2 linked regions of the Cellvibrio sp. PSBB006 genome follow. The protein of the gene in region 1 interacts with the protein of each later gene in a pairwise test. Links are inferred from orthologs where the notes say so. Each region holds a gene or a part of one and is shown in the gene's direction. Other genes may lie near its edges.

The links.
Region 2: the proteins of mrcB (region 1) and CBR65_RS08300 interact in binary tests that used the Escherichia coli proteins (3 or more experiments, as listed by UniProt). The link is inferred for Cellvibrio sp. PSBB006 from one-to-one orthologs.

Annotation. Positions count from the first base shown.
Region 1 is NZ_CP021382.1:4,179,087-4,194,926, forward strand. The notes cover bases 382-3,405. They hold mrcB (penicillin-binding protein 1B), read left to right. Parts: upstream 382-734; coding sequence 735-3,077; downstream 3,078-3,405. Other genes in these bases: CBR65_RS17320 (adenosine kinase), read right to left, coding at 382-597; CBR65_RS17330 (hypothetical protein), read left to right, coding at 3,217-3,405. Also shown: more of CBR65_RS17320, read right to left, coding at 1-381; more of CBR65_RS17330, read left to right, coding at 3,406-3,714; CBR65_RS17335 (hypothetical protein), read right to left, coding at 3,822-4,037; CBR65_RS17340 (TonB-dependent receptor), read left to right, coding at 4,269-7,115; CBR65_RS22535 (hypothetical protein), read right to left, coding at 7,161-7,391; CBR65_RS17345 (glycoside hydrolase family 105 protein), read left to right, coding at 7,417-8,466; CBR65_RS17350 (glycoside hydrolase family 28 protein), read left to right, coding at 8,663-10,039; CBR65_RS17355 (TetR/AcrR family transcriptional regulator), read right to left, coding at 10,310-10,861; CBR65_RS17360 (glutathione S-transferase family protein), read left to right, coding at 10,988-11,632; CBR65_RS17365 (aldehyde dehydrogenase (NADP(+))), read right to left, coding at 11,646-13,208; CBR65_RS17370 (MFS transporter), read right to left, coding at 13,212-14,534; CBR65_RS17375 (dihydrodipicolinate synthase family protein), read right to left, coding at 14,640-15,542; araD (L-arabinonate dehydratase), read right to left, coding at 15,561-15,840. UniProt on the Escherichia coli protein: Cell wall formation. Synthesis of cross-linked peptidoglycan from the lipid intermediates.
Region 2 is NZ_CP021382.1:2,007,787-2,012,593, reverse strand. What follows is about bases 1-2,950. They hold CBR65_RS08300 (penicillin-binding protein 2), read left to right. Parts: upstream 1-549; coding sequence 550-2,352; downstream 2,353-2,950. Other genes in these bases: CBR65_RS08295 (UDP-N-acetylmuramoyl-L-alanyl-D-glutamate--2,6-diaminopimelate ligase), read left to right, coding at 2,352-2,950; ftsL (cell division protein FtsL), read left to right, coding at 246-557; rsmH (16S rRNA (cytosine(1402)-N(4))-methyltransferase RsmH), read left to right, coding at 1-171. Outside these bases: more of CBR65_RS08295, read left to right, coding at 2,951-3,923; murF (UDP-N-acetylmuramoyl-tripeptide--D-alanyl-D-alanine ligase), read left to right, coding at 3,920-4,807. UniProt on the Escherichia coli protein: Essential cell division protein that catalyzes cross-linking of the peptidoglycan cell wall at the division septum. Required for localization of FtsN.

The DNA of each region.
Region 1 (15,840 bases):
GAAGAATTGCACCATGGCCGGGTCGGACAGGCTGAGTGAGGTGCGCGTGTTGTTGGCTTGTGCCAATTTACGCAGCTCAATGGCGGCAGCACGCCCAGTGGTGGAAGACACCAGATAACCTTCAATATAAACATACTCGGCGGTGGCAATCGCATCGCGTTGCAATTCGTTAACCGACACGGTTTCACTGATGCCGAGGAAGGTATTCATACTGCGTTCAGCGTCGGGGGTTATCATCACCAGGCATTTGCCGGTGATCCCTTCGGCGGCAGGCAGATGGTTCGGGTACGCCACGCCAGCGTCTTTAATATCCTGCAAATAAAATCGGCCGTTGTCGTCGTCGGCAACTTTACAGGAGTAAAAGTTGTCGCAGCCAAAGTAGTTGGCGGCGATGATGGTGTTGGCGCCGGAGCCGCCGCTGACTTTGTGGGCGATCTGGTGCTCGGATAAATAGCTGATCAGTTGTGATTGGCGCGGCTCATCCACCAGTGTCATCACACCCTTGGCGACCGCCATGGCGGTCAGGTCGCTATCGCTGACGGTTATTTCGGTATCGACCAGCGCGGCGCCTATGCCGTAGATATGGTAATGAGTCATGCGTGCCTCGTGCAGTTTATCGTTGGATGGCTGCGCATTATGCAAAACGCATGTTACAGATGCAAAACCGATGATTGTAGATCTCAATCGGCGTAAACTAGCGCCCTGTTTTTTAACCCGTACTTTAAGAATTTCTGATGACCAAACGCCGTTCCATTTCCCGCACTAAAAAGTCTCCACCACCCAGTAAACCCCCGCGTCATGGTTGGGCGCTGTTTCGCCTCTGGTTGTTTTACAGTGTTATTGCCATCCTGGTATTGCTTGCTATCTGGACTTTGTACCTTGATGTGGTGGTGCGCGCGAAATTCGACGGTAAAAAGTGGGCGCTGCCGGCGCGGGTGTATTCCCGTCCGCTGGAGTTGTATGAAGGGCTGGCGCTGACGCCGCCGTTGTTTGAGCAGGAATTGCAGGCATTGGGTTATCGCGCAGTTGGCAGCCTGAATGCGCCGGGCCAATACGTGAAGCGCCCGGTCAGTAGCGTGCAGGCCAGCTACCAGGTGCACAGTCGCGGTTTTGATTTTTGGGATAAGCGTGAAGAGGCGCGGCGTTTCGGTATCACGATTGCGGATGGACATGTACTGCATTTGCGCGATCTGGCCGGCGCCGATATGCCGCTGATGCGGCTGGAGCCAGAAGAAATTGGCGGCATTTATCCCGCCGAAGCCGAAGACCGACTGCTGGTGCGCTTGTCCGATTTACCGCCGTTACTGGGTGAAACCTTGCTGGCGGTGGAAGATCAGCACTTTCTCGATCACTACGGCGTATCACCCCTGGCCATCCTGCGGGCGGCTATGGTGAATGTGCGCGAAGGCGAAGTGGTGCAGGGTGGCAGCACCCTGACCCAGCAATTGGTGAAGAATTTTTACCTGACCCGCGAGCGCCATCTGCGGCGCAAGGTGCAGGAAGCCATCATGGCGGTGTTGCTGGAGATCCACTACACCAAGTCTGAAATCCTCGAAACCTATATCAACGAAGTCTTCCTTGGGCAAAGTGGTCCGCGTGCGATCCACGGTTTTGCACTGGCGTCGCAGCATTATTTCCGCCAGCCATTGACCGAACTGGATACCGAACAGCTGGCATTGCTTGTCGGTCTGGTGAAAGGCGCTTCCTATTACAACCCCTGGCGCAATCCCGAGCGCGCTAAAAAGCGGCGCAATCTGGTATTGACCGTCATGCATCAGCAGGGGCTGATTGATGACAAGGAATTAAAGCGCGCACAAGCAGCATCGCTGGGTGTGGTGGAGCAAGGCGATACCAGCATGGTGACTTACCCGGCCTTTGTGGCCTTGGTGAAGCGCCAGTTGCAGGAGGACTATCAGGAAGAGGATCTGCGCAGCGAAGGTTTGCGCATCTTCACCAGCTTGTCGCCGATGGTGCAGCGCCAGGCCGAGGCAGCGCTGAATCAACGCCTGCGTCAGCTGGAGCAACGACACAATGTGAAAGACCTGCAAGGCAGCATGGTGGTGACCTCGGTGGGCGGCGGTGAAGTGTTGGCACTGATCGGCGATAAAAATCCGCGTTTCGAAGGCTTTAATCGCGCCCTGGATGCGCGTCGTCCTATCGGCTCGTTGATGAAGCCATTCGTCTACCTCACTGCCCTTGAGCAACCGGATACCTACCATCTCGGCACCCTTATCAGTGATGAACCGGTCACCATTAAAGGCGGCGACGGCAAATTGTGGGAGCCCAACAATGTCGATTCGGTCAGTCACGGCGAGGTGCCCATGTACATGGCCTTGACCCACTCCTATAACCAGGCCACGGCGCGCCTGGGCATGCAGTTAGGTTTGGAGAACGTGTACGACACCGTGAAAGCGGCGGGTTTTGAGGGGCGTATCCCCGGCGTTCCATCCATGTTGCTCGGCTCTGTGGATATGTCTTCGTTTGAAGTCGCAGGCATCTACCACACGCTGGCTGCAGAAGGTGTCTACACGCCTTTGCGTTCGATCCGCGAAGTGCTGACGGCCGATGGCCAGCCGTTGCGGCGCTACCCGCTTGAGCTGGAACAACGTTTCTCGCTCGAAAGTACCTTCCAGTTGCAATACGCCTTGCAGATGGTGTTGCGCGAAGGCACCGGGCGCAGTGTCTACAATCAATTCCCGGAGACTCTGCCTTTGGCGGGTAAGACCGGCACCACCAACGATCAGCGCGATAGCTGGTTTGCGGGTTTCAGCGGTGAGCATCTTGCCGTGGTCTGGCTGGGCCGCGACGATAACAGTGCAACACCACTCACCGGTTCGGGTGGGGCGTTGCAGGTCTGGGCGGATTTGATGCGGCAATTACCGACGCAGGGCGTGAACCTGCAACCACCGGAAGGTGTCAGCTTTGACTGGATTGATGCGGCAACCGGTATGCTCAGTGCCGAACATTGCGAAGGCGCCGTCTGGCTGCCCCTGCGCGATAGCCAGCGTCCCGAACAACAAAGCGATTGCCGCCTGAAAGAAGGTGGCCGCAACTGGTGGCAGCGCCTGTGGAATTAACGCCCCGGAATTAATAGGAACCCCGTAGGTCGGATTAGCGCAGCGTAATCCGACAAGCACCCGACCCCCGCGCCAAACACGGGCTTCGGGAAACTAAACTGCCTGACTGATAATGACCCGAATCTGCAAGGAGCCCTCCATGAACAAACCGCTCTCCATAAACAAGTCGCTTTCACTTGTGTTCATTGCCGGCCTGCTGAGCCTGATGATCGGCTGTGCCAGCACAACCTACGATTTGCCACCGGTCACCGATAGCGATACATCCGGCGAACCCGAGCCAGCACAAACCTACCCGGCCGGTGAACCGGCACCCTCTATCGACAGTGAAGAAGCCGATGTGCAGGCGCCCGAGCCGGTCCCATCGACCAACCCTGCCGTCACCAGTCTCACCAATCAGGCGCGTGCGCAATACAACACCCGTGATTATCAAACCGCTATCGCCACCGCCGAGCGCGGCTTGCGGATTGACCGTCGTTCGCCGGAGCTTTACCTGATCATTGCGCAGAGTTATGTGCAGTTGGCGATGCCTCAGCGTGCCGAGCAGTTTGTGCAACAGGGGCTGCGCTATAGCCAGGCAGGTTCAGCGGTCGCCGAGGCATTGTTGCGGGTAAGGGATGCGGTGTCTTCAGGGTTTTAATATTTTGGAGGCTGTTGCTCCGCTTCTGGCTTTGAGGCTCGGCGAACACTGTTTTGAATTAGGGCTTGGCTCTTCAATCTATGGTTTTTCTGCAAGATTGTGTTGGATTACGCTGCGCTAATCCAACCTACTTCCGCTCTTCTTTCAGCTAATCTTTGTGTCCGTTTTACCAGATCCCCGCCGTTATCAGCGGCAGGGTTCCACTTCGCTTCCAAGTCTCCTCTTTTCGCGTTTTCTGCCACATTTATGGCTTTTGGCGCCGTTTTGTCAGTTTTTGTAATTTTGTGGATTTTTGCCCACTTAACGGCGATTTTTTCTTGCACAAACTGCCTGATTGCGTAATCATCTGGCCACGATAAACCGTGGGAAGAAGGCTTTTCGCCTTGGCATCTCCCGAAAACGACCGGCCACACAACCATAAATCAGGCAGGTTAATACAGCGATTATCGTCGGGCTGCGGACGGTGTGTTTTGCTCAACCGCCCATCGACCCATCAACCGTCCCGGGATTCGTCCTGAGGAACAGCAAATAATAATGATAGAGAGAGCAACCCTATGAACAAACCTATGCACAAAAACCCCCTATCGCTTTGTATTTCAGCCACCAGCTTATTGTTGGGGCTGGGCGTGATGCCCGGTCTGGCAATGGCGCAGGCCGAATCTGACGGCATGATCGAAGAAGTGCTGGTCAGCGGCAGTTATCGGGGCAGCCTGGCGAGCGCGCTTGAACAGAAACGCAATGCGCCCAATGCCAAAGAAACCATCATGGCCGAAGACATCGGCAAGATGCCTGACCTTAACCTGGCCGAATCCCTGCAACGCGTACCCAGTGTCACCATCACCCGCGAAGGCGGCGAAGGGCGGCAGGTGAGTGTGCGTGGCTTGGGTCCGGATTTCAGCCGTACTACCTTGAATGGTATGGAAGTACCCGCCAGCGGCGGCGGCCTGGATTCGTCCGGCGGTGTTAACCGTGGCCGCGCGGTGGACTTCAATATCTTCGCATCTGAATTATTTAATCGAATTGATATTCACAAAACTCCCATCGCCTCGGTTGAAGAAGGTGGTCTGGGCGGCACCATTGAATTGCACACGGCCAAGCCGCTGGATAACCCCGGCTTTCATGCCATCGTCGGTGCACAGGCAACGGTGGATAACGTGGCGGATGAGTTGGACCCGCGTTTTACTGCATTAATCAGCAACACCTTTCTTGATGATCGTTTAGGTGTGCAGTTCTCTATCGCCAAATCCGAGCGCACGGTGCAGCAGGAAGGTTACGGTACGGTGCGTTACAGTGCGGCGGCAACCGAAGGGCGCGCCTGGGCGGATGTCAGTGATACGGTGGTGAATGGCACGCCGAATCCCTTCGCCAATATTGCTGACCCGGATGGAGAAGATCCTACCGATCCTGCTTCAAGCAACTATGATCCCGAAGATCCGGACGGCCTGCGTTACATGTGGATGCCGCGCCTGCCGCGCATGGACTTTTTCAGCAACACGGTCGACCGCACGGGTATGACCGCCGCGTTCCAATTCCGCCCCACCGATAAGCTGGAATTGGGACTGGATGTGGTGAGTTCGAGCCTGGAAAATGATCGGATTTCTTACAACTACGCGGCGCAATTCCGCAATTCATGGCCTGGTATCACGCCCGAAGAAATCACCCTGGACCCCACCGGTCGCTATATCGTCGCGGGCACTTTCTCCGGTGTGCGCCCTCGCTCTGAAAGTCGGGCGCAGTATTCGGAATCCGAATTCCTGCAAACAGTATTAACTGGTAGCTATGAATTCACCGAGAATGTGCGTTTGAAAGCCTTGGCTGGGCGCGCCACCTCCGAGCACGATGAAGAACAATACCGTTTCAATATTGATGGGCCGGTGGGTGGCAGTACCTTCACCTTTGATTCCACCAACCCCAATATTGCCGAAATGTCCTACGGTTTCGATATGCTCGATACCGCCAACTACACCACTGGCGGCGGCTTAACCATTCGTAAGGATGTGGTAGAGCGGACTAATGAAACCTATCGTCTGGACCTGGAGATCGATGGTGACTTGTTTAATACCAAGTTGGGTTTGATATCTAATAGCCGTGAAGTGGATTCATTAAATTACACGCCTGTTGGTTTAACCACGCCGACCACCGATACGCCAGTAGATAATTTCCCCGGTATGGCGGTGACATTCCAGTCGCAGGTCGGTGGAGACTTTGCATCGGCATTGAATCCGCCGGCTGGTTTCCCGCAGAACTGGATGGTGCAGGATTTTGATGTTGCGATTCAGGTGCATAACGCCGGTGAGTTCGAGCCAGCATTAACCAACTCACTGAGTTGGAATGTTGAAGAAGAGACGCTTGGTGTATACGGCCAATTGGATTTTGATCTCGAACTGGCTGGTCGCCCGTTGTATGTGAATGCCGGTGTACGAGTGGTAGAGACAGATACTAGTGCGTCCGCTTACACCGCTATCACCGGCACACCAGAACCTGTGATGGCTGAAAGTAATTATACGGATACCTTGCCCTCGTTGAACTTGTCTTGGGAGCTGCGTGACGATTTGGTGTTGCGTTTCAGTGCGGCTAAAAATATTACTCGTCCAAGCTTGGGTGATCTTGTTCCATCCATCACCGCGATCACGCCAGTTAATGGCAACATTTCTACCGGTAACCCGGATCTGGAAGCGATTACGGCGGATTCATTTGATGCGGGCATTGAGTGGTATTTCACTGATGAGTCTTTGCTGGCCTTTACCGTATTCCATAAGAAAATCGAAGGGTTTATTGCGGACGAAACGGTTAACGGTACGCTTAATCCGGGCATTGCTGCTGCAGTTTCCTTACGTCCGGAATATGACCCCAACGATCCGCTTTATGATCCCGGCGTAACTCAACCCGACGGTACCTGGAACGTTAGTCGCCCGGAAAACGCGCAGGACGCTGACCTGGAAGGTTTTGAGCTGGCCTATCAACAACCCTTTACGTTCCTGCCCGGCTTCTGGAGTAATTTCGGTGTAACCGCCAACTACACGCACGTGGAATCCGAAGCATTGTTTGGTGAAGTGAAAAGCAGCCTGCCGGGCCTTTCGGAAGACAGCTACAACTTCACGGCCTATTATGAAACCCCGCAATGGGGTGCGCGTTTATCCTGGAATAATCGCGATGATTATGTCACCGCGACCTCCGGTTCCAATGGCAATGCCCGTGAGTTCAACACCGGCCCGACTCGCCTGGATGCGTCCGCGTTTTACAACGTGACGGATAACATCACCGTGCGTCTGGAAGTGATCAACCTCAATGAAGAGGAAGAGCGCAACTATACCAGTGGTCCTACCGGTGACTTCAATTTCGTGCGTGAGTATAACTCTACCGGGCGCGAAGTTTATCTCGGTGTGAGGGCAACTTTCTAATCGCTTGACCTGTTCTACCGCTAGTTGTTTTTCCCACATCTTGCGTCACCGGAGTTGTTTTCCGGTGGCGCCTTTTTTATCTGCAATGAATGCACTGGCGGTAATCTTCTTTTTTCCTTTTCGCTTTTCACAAGAGAATTTTCCTATGTGTGGCAAGCCATTCTTTTCTGCTTTTTGTTTCAGCATTCTTTTGGTATTAACCGGCAACAGCCTGGCTGATGATAAACCGATCCCTGTCAATAAAAGCTGGGCAGAGCGCACAGCTTTATCTGTCATACAACGCAGCCCCGAAGCCTGGGCCATGCGTGACTATAAACTGATGGAAAAACCCCAGTGGGCTTATACCTATGGTTTGGTCTTGCTGGGTTTTCAACGTTTATATGAAAAAACGGGCGAGCAACAGTATCTTGATTATGCCAAGGCTTATGTTGATCAATTGATTGATGAGCAGGGCAAGATCAAAGGTTACAACATCGCTGATTTCAATATTGATTCCATCAACAGCGGAAAATTATTATTTTTATTGCACGACCAATATAAAGATCCGCGTTACCTGACGGCTATGCAAAACCTGCGTCAGCAACTCGAATGGCAACCGCGTACGCGCAGTGGTGGCTTGTGGCATAAATTAATTTATCCCTGGCAGATGTGGCTTGATGGACTCTATATGGGCGCGCCTTATTACGCGCAATATGCGCAGCAATTTAATGAGGGCGATAAAGCCTTTGATGATATCGCGCATCAATTTATCCTGATTGAAAGCAAAACTCGCGATGCGCAATCCGGTTTGCTGTATCACGCCTGGGATGAAAGTACCTTGCAATTGTGGGCCGATGATAAAACCGGTTTGTCTCCGCATTTCTGGTCGCGCGCTATGGGTTGGTATGCGATGGCGTTGGTGGATGTGCTGGATTATTTTCCGGAGGAGCATAAAGATCGGAAAGAGCTGATTGTGATTTTAAATCGTCTGGCGGATGCCTTGGTGAAGGTGCAGCATAAATCCGGGTTATGGTATCAGGTGACGGATCAGGGGGATCGTTACGGTAATTATCTGGAGGCGTCCGGGTCGGCGATGTTCGCGTATGCGTTTGCCAAGGGCGCGCGTAAAGGTTATTTGCCGGCGCGGTTTAAAAAAGTTGCGGATAAAACTTTTGATGGATTGTTGAAAAACTTAGTGGTGGTGGATAAGCAGAAGCAGGTTCATTTGACGCAGATTTGCGGGAGTGCGGGTTTGGGTGGTGATCCTTATCGGCCGGGGACGTTTGCGTATTATGTGGGTGAGGCGATTCGGGTGGATGATGCGCATGGGGTGGGGCCGTTTATATTGGCGGCGTTGGAGTTGGGGCGGTAGTTTGATGAAATTTAAGTGAGAACGGCGTGTACCGCGAGAGAGTCTGAAAACGCATAGATACGTCCCTGTAGCTCCCTCAAGTCGTCCCTGACTTGAGGGTTTCAGACTCTCTCGCGGTACACGCCTCCGTGCCATTTTGCGAATAGTAAAGTTTAAAACTGCGTCGAAATAAATTAAAAAAACGAGAGAAACCAATATGAAATCAACTTTCCTGGGTCCAATAAAAATTTTCCTGTTTTTTGTCGCTGTATCAGCTGTGGAAACATCAAGCGCTGTCGATACGCAGGCAGACTGGAATATGGCGGCGGCGATTGTGCAGGCGATTGAGCTACCAGTGATTGGGGGTGATGATTATCTGATTACTGATTTCGGGGCGGCGAGTGGTGGAAGGAAGGATACGCGGCCGGCGATTCTTGAGGCGATTAATCAGGCGAGCGCGAAAGGCGGTGGGCGCGTGGTGATTCCGAAGGGGACCTGGTTGAGTAAAGGGCCGATTCATTTGAAGAGCCATGTTAATTTGCATGTGGCGGAAGGGGCGACTTTGTTGTTCAGTGCGGATCATGAGGATTACCTGCCGGCGGTGTTTACGCGGTGGGAGGGAACGGAGATGTATGGTTATTCGCCGCTGATTTATGCCCATAAAGTAACGGATGTGGCGATTACCGGAACAGGTGTAATCGATGGTAATAAAAACAGCGATTTTCACGCGTGGCATAAGCGGCAGGGCGATGATATGACCGCGTTGCGGCGGATGGGGATTGATGGTGTGCCGTTAGAGAAGCGGCAGTTTCATAAGGACCATTTTCTGCGGCCGAGTATGATTCAGTTTATCGACGCGCAGCGGGTGTTGTTGCAGGATTACACTGTTACCAATTCGCCGTTCTGGGTGAATCATCTGGTGTACACCGACCACGCGATTATGCGCGGGGTTAAAGTGGACAGTATGTTTCCCAACAACGACGGTGTTGATGTGGATTCGAGTCGTTATGTATTAATCGAAAACAACCGCTTCAAAACCGGTGATGATGCCGTGGTGGTGAAATCCGGGCGCGATTACGATGGGCGCAAGATCGCGCGGCCCAGTGAAAATATTGTGGTGCGCAATAATGAAATGGCGGGTGAGGATGGTATTGCGTTAGGCAGTGAAATGTCCGGTGGTATTCGCCATGTGTTTTTCTCCGATAACATTTACCGCAACGGTTCCGCGGCGATACGTTTTAAAGCTAACCTGGACCGTGGCGGCGTGGTCGAGCATGTGCGGGTACGCAACATGGACATTGAAAAAACCGGGCAGCTTTTCTGGTTTGAATTGACCTACGCTGCTGGCGCCATGGGTGGTAATTTTCCGTCTATTTATCGTGACATCGTGTTTGAAGATATTACCGTCGGTGAGACGGGGTTGGTATTTAAAGCAAATGCTCCTAAAGGGTTTCCGCTACAAGATGTGACCTTGAGAAACATTACTATTAAAAAAGCGGATGAATTATTCGTGATCGATAATGTCGACAATCTGGTGTTTGATAATGTGCAGATCAACGGCCAGCGTGTGAATGGGCGGTTGGATTGGAAGTAGCATGGTTCAGAGTGCTTCGTAGCCCGTTTGTCATTGGGCCCTTTGTTTCGAAAACGCATGACAAATTGGCAGGAAGCAAATTTGCACAGCGAAGCTGCCCGAAGGGTGAACCACATGGATGTGGTGAATGAATCGTCCCTGTAGCTCCCGCAAGTCATCCATGACTTGAGGGTTTCGAAACAAAGGGCCCAACGCCAAACTCACATTGTGCAGAATTCAAGTGTTCTCAAAAAGTGCAGCTTCTGAACTGTTAAGCGCTTTTGCAAATAATTAAGTTTCATTCTCTAAATCCTTTACTTGCTCAAGACAAACATCCAAAATTTTATTCTTCAATTCATCATCAACCACCGCGCGTGAAAGCGCCAATCCACCGATCAACATCACGCTGGCTTTAATCGCGTTTTCTTCCGAGAGCCCCAGTCCAACCAACATCGCCTGATACCTGGTAAGGATGTGTGTATAGGTGGCCTTCACCTTGGGCTCACGATGTCCGATATCCGTCACTAGAAACGCGAGCGGGCAGTAGCGGTCGGCGCGTGCGTGGCGGCCGATCTCCAGGTATCGCTCAGCCAGTTCTGATGCTTTAGCCGGGTTGCCATGGCAAATCCTGTCGCGGGACAGGAGCGCGCCGGCCACCATGGATTGGTGATACATATCCGACTTGGATGTGAAGTGTGCATAAAAAGCTCCCCGCGTTAATCCGGCGTGCGCCATGACATCGTCGATGGAGACAGCGTCGAAACCCTGGTGGCTGAAGAGTTGTGCGGCGGATGACAGGATGCGGTCGCGGGATTGGGTTTTATGTTCGGCATTCCAGGGCATGGTATGAACTCCAAAGCGGTAACAGGCGGCAGTATGGCAAGGGTTTACAATATGTTCTTGAACATATTTTATTGTGCCTCTTAAATGGATGCCTCGTCACCTGTCTTTTTTTGCTGGGAGAGCACCATGTCCACATTGAAACTGTACGGCCCGGAATTTTCATATTTTTTGCGCTCGGTTCGGCTATTGTGTCAATTTAAAGGTTTGGCTTATGAGGTGACTCGCGCGCCTTATGGCAAGGAGATACCGATTTTTGGCGATGAACATGCCAGTTTGCATCCTTTCAGAAAATTACCTGTATTGATTGATGGAGACTTGGTTCTGCCGGAAACCATGGCCATTGCATTTTATCTGGAGAGCAAGTCGGGGCCCAGTTTTCTGCCAGGTTCGATAGAAGGGAAAGCAAAAATCCTGGCGCAGGCGGGGATTGTTTCGTTGTATGCACATCAACACCTGGTTAAGAATTTGCTGCTCGAATTTGCCTTTCCCAAAGGCGATCAGGGCAATGTGCGGATTGATGTGGTTAAAGACAATCTACCCGCTGCACAAAATGCAATGCGCTGGATTGCCGATTCTGTCGGGAGTGCACAATATTTTATCGCGGGGCAATTTACCTTGTGTGATGCGTATTTGATTCCCATGCTGGATTATATTGATCAACTGCCTGAGCCATTTTGCATCAACAAACAGTATGCAAACCTGAACGATTACCTTGCCTTCCAGCGCGCCCAAACCTATGCCGAAGGCGTGCTGGGCGCGCGCAAAGCTTGAGACGCTTTTCACATCAGCTGATAGATTGCCGGATATGCAAAGGATTGCTGTCCAATAACGCATCTGGCAATAACGCGGGCGGTACATCCTGATAACACACGGGCCGTAAAAACCGCTGAATTGCAGCGGAACCCACTGATGTTGTGCGGCTGTCCGTGGTGGCGGGGAAGGGTCCGCCATGAACCATGGCATGACACACTTCGACACCAGTCGGAAAACCGTTAAATAAAATTCGCCCGGCTTTACGTTCGAGTTCTATCAATAACGTTTTGGCCAGCGCGTTATCTTGTGGGGAGCGCGCATGAATGGTTGCGGTTAATTGACCTTCCAGGTGTGCAGCCAAATGCAGCATTTCTGTTTCATCCTTGCACTGCACAATCAAACTGCATGCACCGAAAACTTCCTGGCTCATAGCTTCATCAGCTAAAAAGGCTTTGGCGCTGGTACTGAATAATGTTGGTCGGGCTTGATTCGCATGCGTTGCCTGTTGACCCTGAGCGATCAATTTAACTCGCGGGCGTTGCGCGAGTGTGTTCACGTGCGCGTTGTAGTTTTCATAAATACCACATGACAGCATGGTCTGATTAGGTGACTGTGCAATACACCGGCCCGCCGTTTGAATAAAACGATCCAGCGCTTCACTTCTAACACCGATCACCAATCCGGGATTGGTACAGAATTGCCCAGCACCCATCGTCAGCGAACTAACAAAATTTTCTGCAATCGTTTCAGCTTGCTCCGCCAGGGTGGCCTGCAATAAAAATACTGGATTGATACTGCTCATCTCCGCATACACGGGAATGGGTTCAGCGCGTTGCGCGGCGACTTGCTGTAGTGCTAGTCCACCGGCACGGGAGCCGGTAAAACCCACCGCTTTAATGTGTGAGTGGCGCACCAGAGCTTGCGCCGTTTCATTGTCGTTGAGATACAGCAATGAAAAAGTACCCTCCGGTAATCCACATAAATTCACAGCGACACGAATGGCGCGACCGACCAGTTCCGATGTGCCGGGATGTGCCGGATGTGCTTTCACGACCACCGGCGCACCAGCGGCCAATGCGGAAGCGGTATCACCACCGGCAACAGAAAATGCCAGCGGAAAATTACTTGCGCCAAACACGGCAACCGGACCGAGCGGAATATAATGCATGCGAATGTCCGAGCGCGGCGGTTGGCGTTCTGGTATGGCGCGATCAATGCGCACATCCAGCCAATGACCTTCGCGCACTACGTTGGCAAATAATTTAAGTTGATTCACGGTGCGCATCCGCTCACCTTCAAGTCGGGCGCGGGGCAAACCGGTTTCGGCCATGGCGCGCTCGATCAAGGCATCGCCCAGTTCAAAGATTTGTTCGGCAATGGTTTCGAGAAAACGCGCGCGATTATGCAAGCCTGTGTGGCGATAGTGATTGAATGCGGCCGCTGCAAGTTTGCAGGCTTTATCTACCTCGGTTTTGGTACCGCCAGGGTAGGCCGGTTGCAATTGTGTGCCGGTGGCTGGATCAACCGCGTAGATAACAGGACCGGAACCTTTAATGGTTTTTGCGCCCAGCAACATTTCTCCCGTTAGTATCATGGTTTACGCCTCCGCCGCGTGACGCAACTGAATGCGTTTTACCGGGCCCAATAAAAACGTGTAAGACAGTGCGCCGGTTATCGCGGCTATGCCCACCAATCCCAAAGCCCAGTTAAATGAGCCGGTATGCGCGAGGATATAACCAATGGCAATGGGCATGGCGATGCCTGCTAAATTGCCCGCAAAATTGCATACGCCACCGGTCATGCCGATTAATTCTTTCGGTGCAACTTCCGAGATTATCGCCCAGGACATGGAGGAAATACCTTGCGCAAAAAACGCAAAGGATAAAATGGCAATGGCAATCATGTTGGAGGTGGTGAAGTTGGCAAGGAAAATTGAAGAAGCGAGCAAAAAACCGGTCACAATCGGCAGCTTGCGCGCCACTGACATGGAGTAACCACGTTTCAATAAAGTGTCGGACCAATAGCCACCCAACAACACACCCAAACTGGCGGCAATATAAGGCAAGACGGCAAAGAAGCCCGCTTTTAACATGGTCATGCCGCGCGCTTCCACCAGATAAGTTGGGAACCAGGTCAGGAAGAAAAATAACGTCGAGGAGATGGCGAACTTGCCAATACAAATCGCCCAGATTTGGCGATGCTCAAATAATTGCCATACCAGCGACCATTTAAAATTTGCCTGCGCTATGCCGCCAGTCAAAGCACCGCCCGACTCAATGTAGCGCAACTCTTCTGCATTAACCCGCTTGCTGTCTTTCGGGTCGCGATACAATTTGAACCACACACTGGCAAATAAAATACCCAAGCCACCAGTGACATAAAACACTTCCCGCCAACCATAATGCGACGCAATCCAGAACAATAACGGCGTAAACATAGCAGTGCCGATGTACTGGCCTACGACATAAAAACTGGTGGCAGACCCGCGTTCGCTTTTGGGAAACCACATGGTGACCACGCGGTTGTTAGATGGGAACGCTGGTGCTTCTGCCGCGCCCACCGCTAAACGCAAACCAAAGAGCGCTGCAAAACTGCCGGCGGCACCTTGCACAAAGGTCGCGGCCGACCATAAAAATAACGACCAGCCGTAAGCCACCCGCGACCCCAATCGATCGACGAGATAACCGCCGGGCAAATTGGCGAATGCATAAGTCCAGGCAAAAGCAGAAAACAATAAACCCATCTGTACAGGGGATAGGTCCAGGTCTTTTGACAAGATTGGTGCAACAACGGCGAGGTTGGTGCGATCAACATAATTGATCACTGTCGCGAAAAAAATCAGCGCCAGCATCAGATAGCGGGTTTTGGTTGGCGGTGTCGTGGCGGCCGCTAGCTTTAACCCCGAATCATCGGTGAGCATAATGACGTCTCCATTTTTTATCTATTATTCTTGGTGTTATCGTTATGGCGTGCGATAGAAAAGGTGCATCCCTGCGCGAACAATCGTTAAGCTATAAAATAAAAATCAAACAGATAATTTTCGCCAATCGTCTAACAAAACGGCCAGTCTCTCACGCTGGCCTGGATTCAAGGCGATAACGCCGGGCGCTCGCACAGCACCGACAGCAATACCTATCTGGTTCATGGCTTCTTTAACAACGGTAACATTGGCACCGTTACTTTCGAGGGTGCGCATCTGTTCAAAGTCCGCAATGGCATCAATCAGAAGCCGCGCTTTCGCCAGATCATTTTCCTCCAGTGCGGCATAAATACGGAGCGATAATTCCGGATTAACATTCACCAGCCCGGAGGTAAAACCCCGTGCGCCGCAGGCATAAAACGGCAGCGCCCAACTTTCCGCCAAGCCGCAGATCCACTGCAAGGCCTGTCCGCGAGTGGCACGAATACATTCCGCCAGACGCAAAGGATCAGGCACGGCATATTTAATAGCAACCACATTTTCAATCTCGCCCATGCGTACAAAATGTTCCGGCATCAAACCCGGACTGCGCGCATAAGCGATGATGGGAAGGTCAGTAGCATCCGCGATTTGTTTTATATAGTCCACCACCAACCGCGGTGAGCAAAAAGGGTCGGGCGGTTGGTGAATCATCAATGCATCGACACCGACATCTTTAGCGGCTGCCGCCAGTTTAATGGCTTCCCGCGCACTGCGCCCGACACCGGCGGTAATAAACGCGCGCCCCGCGTTGGCTTCCACGGCGAGTTCGTAAACCCGGCAGATTTCTGCCAGGTCCTGTGCATAAAATTCACCGGTGTTGCCACCGGTGACAATGTTGTGAATGCCAGCGCTGGCAATCCCATCGACAACCTTGCGTAATTGCGCCTCATGAATTTCACCGTCGTCACCAAAGGGTGTGACGTGAACACCGGATATACCGGCGAGCGCCGTTTGAATGCTGTTCATTATTTTCTCTCACTCTGTTCAGTGAATTTCCGGCTCACCGGCATCCAGGTGTTTAACCGGAATGGTTTCCAGGAAATCAAAATCACAACCTTTATCCGCCTGACTCACATGGCGTTGATACAGCTTGCCGTAGCCACGTTCGAACTTCGGCTCCGGCGCAACCCAGCGCGCTTGGCGCGCGGCCATCTCGGCATCGCTGATTAGTACATTTAATTTTCTTGCCGGAACATCCAGTTCAATCAGGTCGCCGTTTTGTACAAATGCAAAAGGTCCGCCAATATAAGATTCGGGTGCGACG
Region 2 (4,807 bases), 2.2 Mb from region 1 along the record:
CGTCGTCAGGAGCAGGGCGATCAGTTGCCGCTTGGTGTACCGGTGCGCGATGAACAATTGAATAAACGCTTGCGCAGTTGTGGCAAAGCCATCCGCGCGAGCGACCTGGAAGTCAATGCGAATCTCCGTTCGCGAAGCGCCATCATGCGCGTTGCGGAAAAATTGCAGTAGCCGATTCGGCTCGGCGAAGCAGTAAAAAATACAAACATCAAAAGATATTTTTAATAAACCACCACAAGGCTGACATGAAACAAACCGCTCGCCATTCTGCCAAGCCCATCGCACCCGGTGCGCTGCTGGCGGCTGCGCTCTTGTGGTTGGCGGTTATCGCGTCGGCACTGGCGGTTGTCGCTTCGACACATCAAGTGCGCAAACAAACCAATACCCTCGAAACCCTGCGTCGCGAAGCTGCTCAATTGCAGGTGGAGTGGGGTCAATATTTGTTGGAGCAGAGCACCTGGGCTTCCTACAGTCGTGTGGAGGCTATCGCCACTCAACAGTTGGGTATGTTCCCCGCTACTGCAGAACGCATCGTGATGGTGAATAACCATGAATAGTTCTGTGAATTCCACTATCGCCGATTCGCGCACACTAAAAGTGGCGCGTTGGCGATTCTACAGCGTTGCGTTGGTCATGACGGCCGCTACGCTGGCGTTGATCTGGCACGTAGCCAGTTTGCAAGTGTTGCCTGACACCGACAAAGGTTTTGAATTTTTGCAAAACCAGGGGCAGTCTCGCACCTTGCGCACCGAACCTATTACGGCTTATCGCGGCGTTATCACCGATCGCAACGGTGAACCTCTGGCGGTCAGTACGCCGGTGGCTTCCTTGTGGGCAAATCCAAAAGTTTTGTTGCAGGCGCCGCAGCACTGGGCGGAATTATCCCAAGCGCTGGGTTGGAATAAAGCGGAACTGGAATCGCGGCTTGCACGCTACAGCAGCCGCGAATTTATGTATCTGCAGCGCCATCTGCCACCGCAGGCAGCCGAAACGATTTTGGCTTTGGATATTCCCGGCGTGTACAGCCAAACCGAATACCGTCGTTATTATCCGGCCGGTGATGTGACGGCGCATCTGGTGGGTATGACGGATATTGATGATCGCGGCCAGGAAGGAATGGAGCTGGCTTACGATGCCTGGCTGTCCGGTGAAAACGGCGCAAAAGAAGTCTTAAAGGATTTGCACGGGCGCACGGTTAAAGAATTGCAACTGATCAAGTCCGCCAGGTCCGGGCAAAGTCTTACCTTGAGTATCGATTTGCGCTTGCAGTATCTCGCGCATCGCGAATTAAAAAATGCGGTCGAGGAAAGCGGCGCGCGCGCGGGTTCGCTGGTTATCCTGGACGTTGTTACCGGTGAAGTATTGGCGATGGCTAACCAACCTTCCTACAACCCTAACGATCGTAGTCATGCCAAAGGCGCTGCTTTGCGCAACCGTGCAATTACCGACGTGTATGAGCCGGGGTCGACCATGAAACCCCTGGCGGTCATGGCTGCGCTGGAGTCGGGAAAATTTAAACCCAATGATGTTATCAACACCAGTCCCGGTTATATCCAGGTGGGCAGTAAAACCCTGAAAGATTTACACGATTACGGGACATTGGATCTGTCGATGGTCATCGCAAAATCCAGCCAGGTTGGTATGACCAAACTTGCGTTGGAACTGGAGCCGCACATCATCCGTGATATGTACGCGCGCCTGGGTATCGGCCAGACCACCGGTACCGGTTTTCCCGGCGAAGGTTCTGGCCTATTGCCTGCCCATGCACGCTGGCGACCAATTCAGCGCGCAACGCTGGCTTACGGTTACGGCATGAACGTCACGGTATTGCAACTGGCGCAAGCATATAGCGTGATCGCCAGTGGCGGCCTCAAACGTCCGGTGTCGTTGTTGCGTGTTGATAGCGAAGCTGCAGGAGAGCGTGTCGTGGCTGAACATTACACGCAAGACATCGTCACTATGTTGAAGCGCGCCGCCACCGAAGGTACCGCAACCCGCGCACGCGCAATTTCCTATACCGTCGCCGGCAAAACCGGAACTGTGCATAAAGTCGGTGCTCACGGTTACGAAGAGAAGCGTTATATGTCCTCATTTGCCGGCATGGCACCGGCCGACAATCCGCGCATTGTGGCGGTTGTCGTAATTGATGAGCCAGATGCATCGAAATATTTCGGTGGCCTTGTCGCGGCGCCGGTGTTTTCCAAAGTGGCGGAAGGTGCTCTGCGTATGATGCAGATCCCGCCGCAGCCCCTGGTGCCACCCAAATTGGCGTCACCAAAAATAATGTCGCCCAATATGGCCGTGCAACCCAAAAAAGAAGAACGCAAACCTCATGGGAGGCCCGTAACGTGATGGCGGTGGAATCCCAATCTTTTGCTGTAACCCTCGCACAGCTTTTGCCGCAAACAGAATTGGCAAAAGCTGCGCCCGTTGTGGTGTCCGGTTTAACCCTGGATACACGGCAGTTAAATCAGGGCGATGTATTTATTGCACTCGGCGGCAGCCAGTTCGATGGCCGTCACTTTATCGCCACCGCGATTGAGCGCGGTGCGGTCGCGGTGTTAGTGGAAGCCGATAAAGATTGGCAAGGTATTGATTGGTTGGGATCGGTGCCGGTCATTGCGGTGGAAAATCTCGCGCAACAGGTGAGTGCTATTGCCGGACGTTTTTATGGTGATCCCAGCGCGCACTTTCGGCTGGTGGGCATTACCGGTACTAACGGTAAGACCACCTGTAGCTTACTGTTGGGTCAACTGAGTGCTTTATTGCATGAGTGCGCAGGCGTTGTGGGAACGGTCGGTTATGGCGTGCTGGATGCAGCGGCCCTTGCGCCTTTTTCCCAACAATTGAACGCACTGACCTCCACCGGATTAACGACGCCGGATGCGGTTCGCTTGCAACATATTTTTGCGCAATTGCGCGATCGTGCCGTTGCTGAGGTGGCTATAGAGGTGTCATCCCACAGCTTGCAACAAGGACGCGTCGCCGGATTGCATTTTGAAACCGCCATCTTTACCAATTTGACGCAAGATCATCTGGATTATCACGGCGACCTTGCGAGCTACGGCAAAGCAAAACAGTTGTTGTTGCAAATGCCTGGCTTGCGTTACGCCATCATCAATGCCGACGATGAGTGGGCTAAAAGTTTATTGGAAAAAATACCCGCCGATGTGCAGCCTTTCCGTTATTCATTGCGCGATGTCGACGCGGATGTGTTTGCAAAAGATATTGCGCTCACCGGTTCCGGAGCCAAAGTAACACTGGTTACCCCCTGGGGCGTAGGTGAGTTCCACAGCCATCTGATGGGTGCTTTTAATCTCAGCAACTTGTTGGCTGTGATTACGGCTGCTTGTGTCGGCGGTGCGTCCCTGGCTGATGTGCTCCTGGCCATTCCGCAACTGCAACCGGCACCGGGCCGCATGCAGGCGGTGGTGCTTGAACAATCCCAGCAAGACATCAATGTCATTGTTGATTACGCGCACACACCGGATGCTTTGGAAAATACATTGAAAGCCATTCGTGAGCATAACCCCGGCCGAGTATGGACGGTATTTGGTTGCGGCGGTGATCGCGATAGAACCAAGCGACCGCTAATGGGCCGCATTGCAGAACGCTTTAGTGATTATGTCATTGTGACCAACGACAACCCGCGCACCGAAGACCCGGCGATCATCGCGGCAGAGATTTTACGTGGTATGCATAACACCCACGGTTGTCTGGTGATTGCCGAGCGAGCCCAGGCCATTGACCTTGCTGTCCAGCAAGCCAAGGCGGGAGATGTGGTATTGATTGCGGGTAAAGGTCACGAAGATTATCAAATCTTCGCCACACAAACCTTGCCATTCAGCGATGTAAAACAGGCGCGTCTTGCATTGCAGCGACGTATAGCACGGCGTGAAGCAGACGAGGAGCTGAAGTCATGATGATGCCACTGACATTGGCGCAAATGGCCGACCAGATGCGTACCTCTCTCGGCGCCACGTTACATAACGGTGACGTGAGTTTTTCCCGTGTAACCACCGATACGCGTCAGTTACAAGCTGGCGATTTATTTGTCGCCCTGCGCGGAGAGCGTTTCGATGCCCATGATTTCCTGGCTGAAGCTGCGGCAAAAGGTGTGTGTGGTGTGGTGGTAGAAAGTTTTGATGCAAATGTTGCATTGCCACAGCTGGTTGTCACTAACACGATGCTGGCGCTGGGACAAATTGCCGCCTGCAATCGCGCAGCTTTTAGCGGGCCGTTAATTGCGATTACCGGAAGCAGTGGTAAAACCACGGTGAAAACCATGTTGACCTGCATCTTGCGCGAACGCGGAGCAGTGTTGGCAACGCAAGGAAATTTGAATAATCACATTGGTGTTCCGCTGACGTTATTACAGCTGGAGCCAAAACACGAATATGCCGTTATTGAAATGGGTGCTAGCGGTCTCGGTGAAATTGCTTATTTATGTTCGTTGGCGACGCCATCCATTGCCATGATCAACAATGTGATGCCGGCCCACATCGCCGGCTTTGGTTCTATCAATAACGTAGCCATCGCCAAGGCCGAAATTTATCAGGGCCTGATTGCCAATGGTGCAGCGATCGTCAATCTGGATGACCGTTACGCAGCACAGTGGTTGGCGCAGCTGACGGATAAGCAGGTGATCAAGGTGTCCTTGCAAAATGAATCGGCTGATTGTTTCGCGCGCGATATTAAAGTCACCGCCGATGGTGTGACTTTTGTGTTAGTGATTCGTCAGGAATCCATGTCTGTGCAACTGAACGCCCTGGGTGAGCACAGTGTGCGCAATGCATTAATGGCCGCC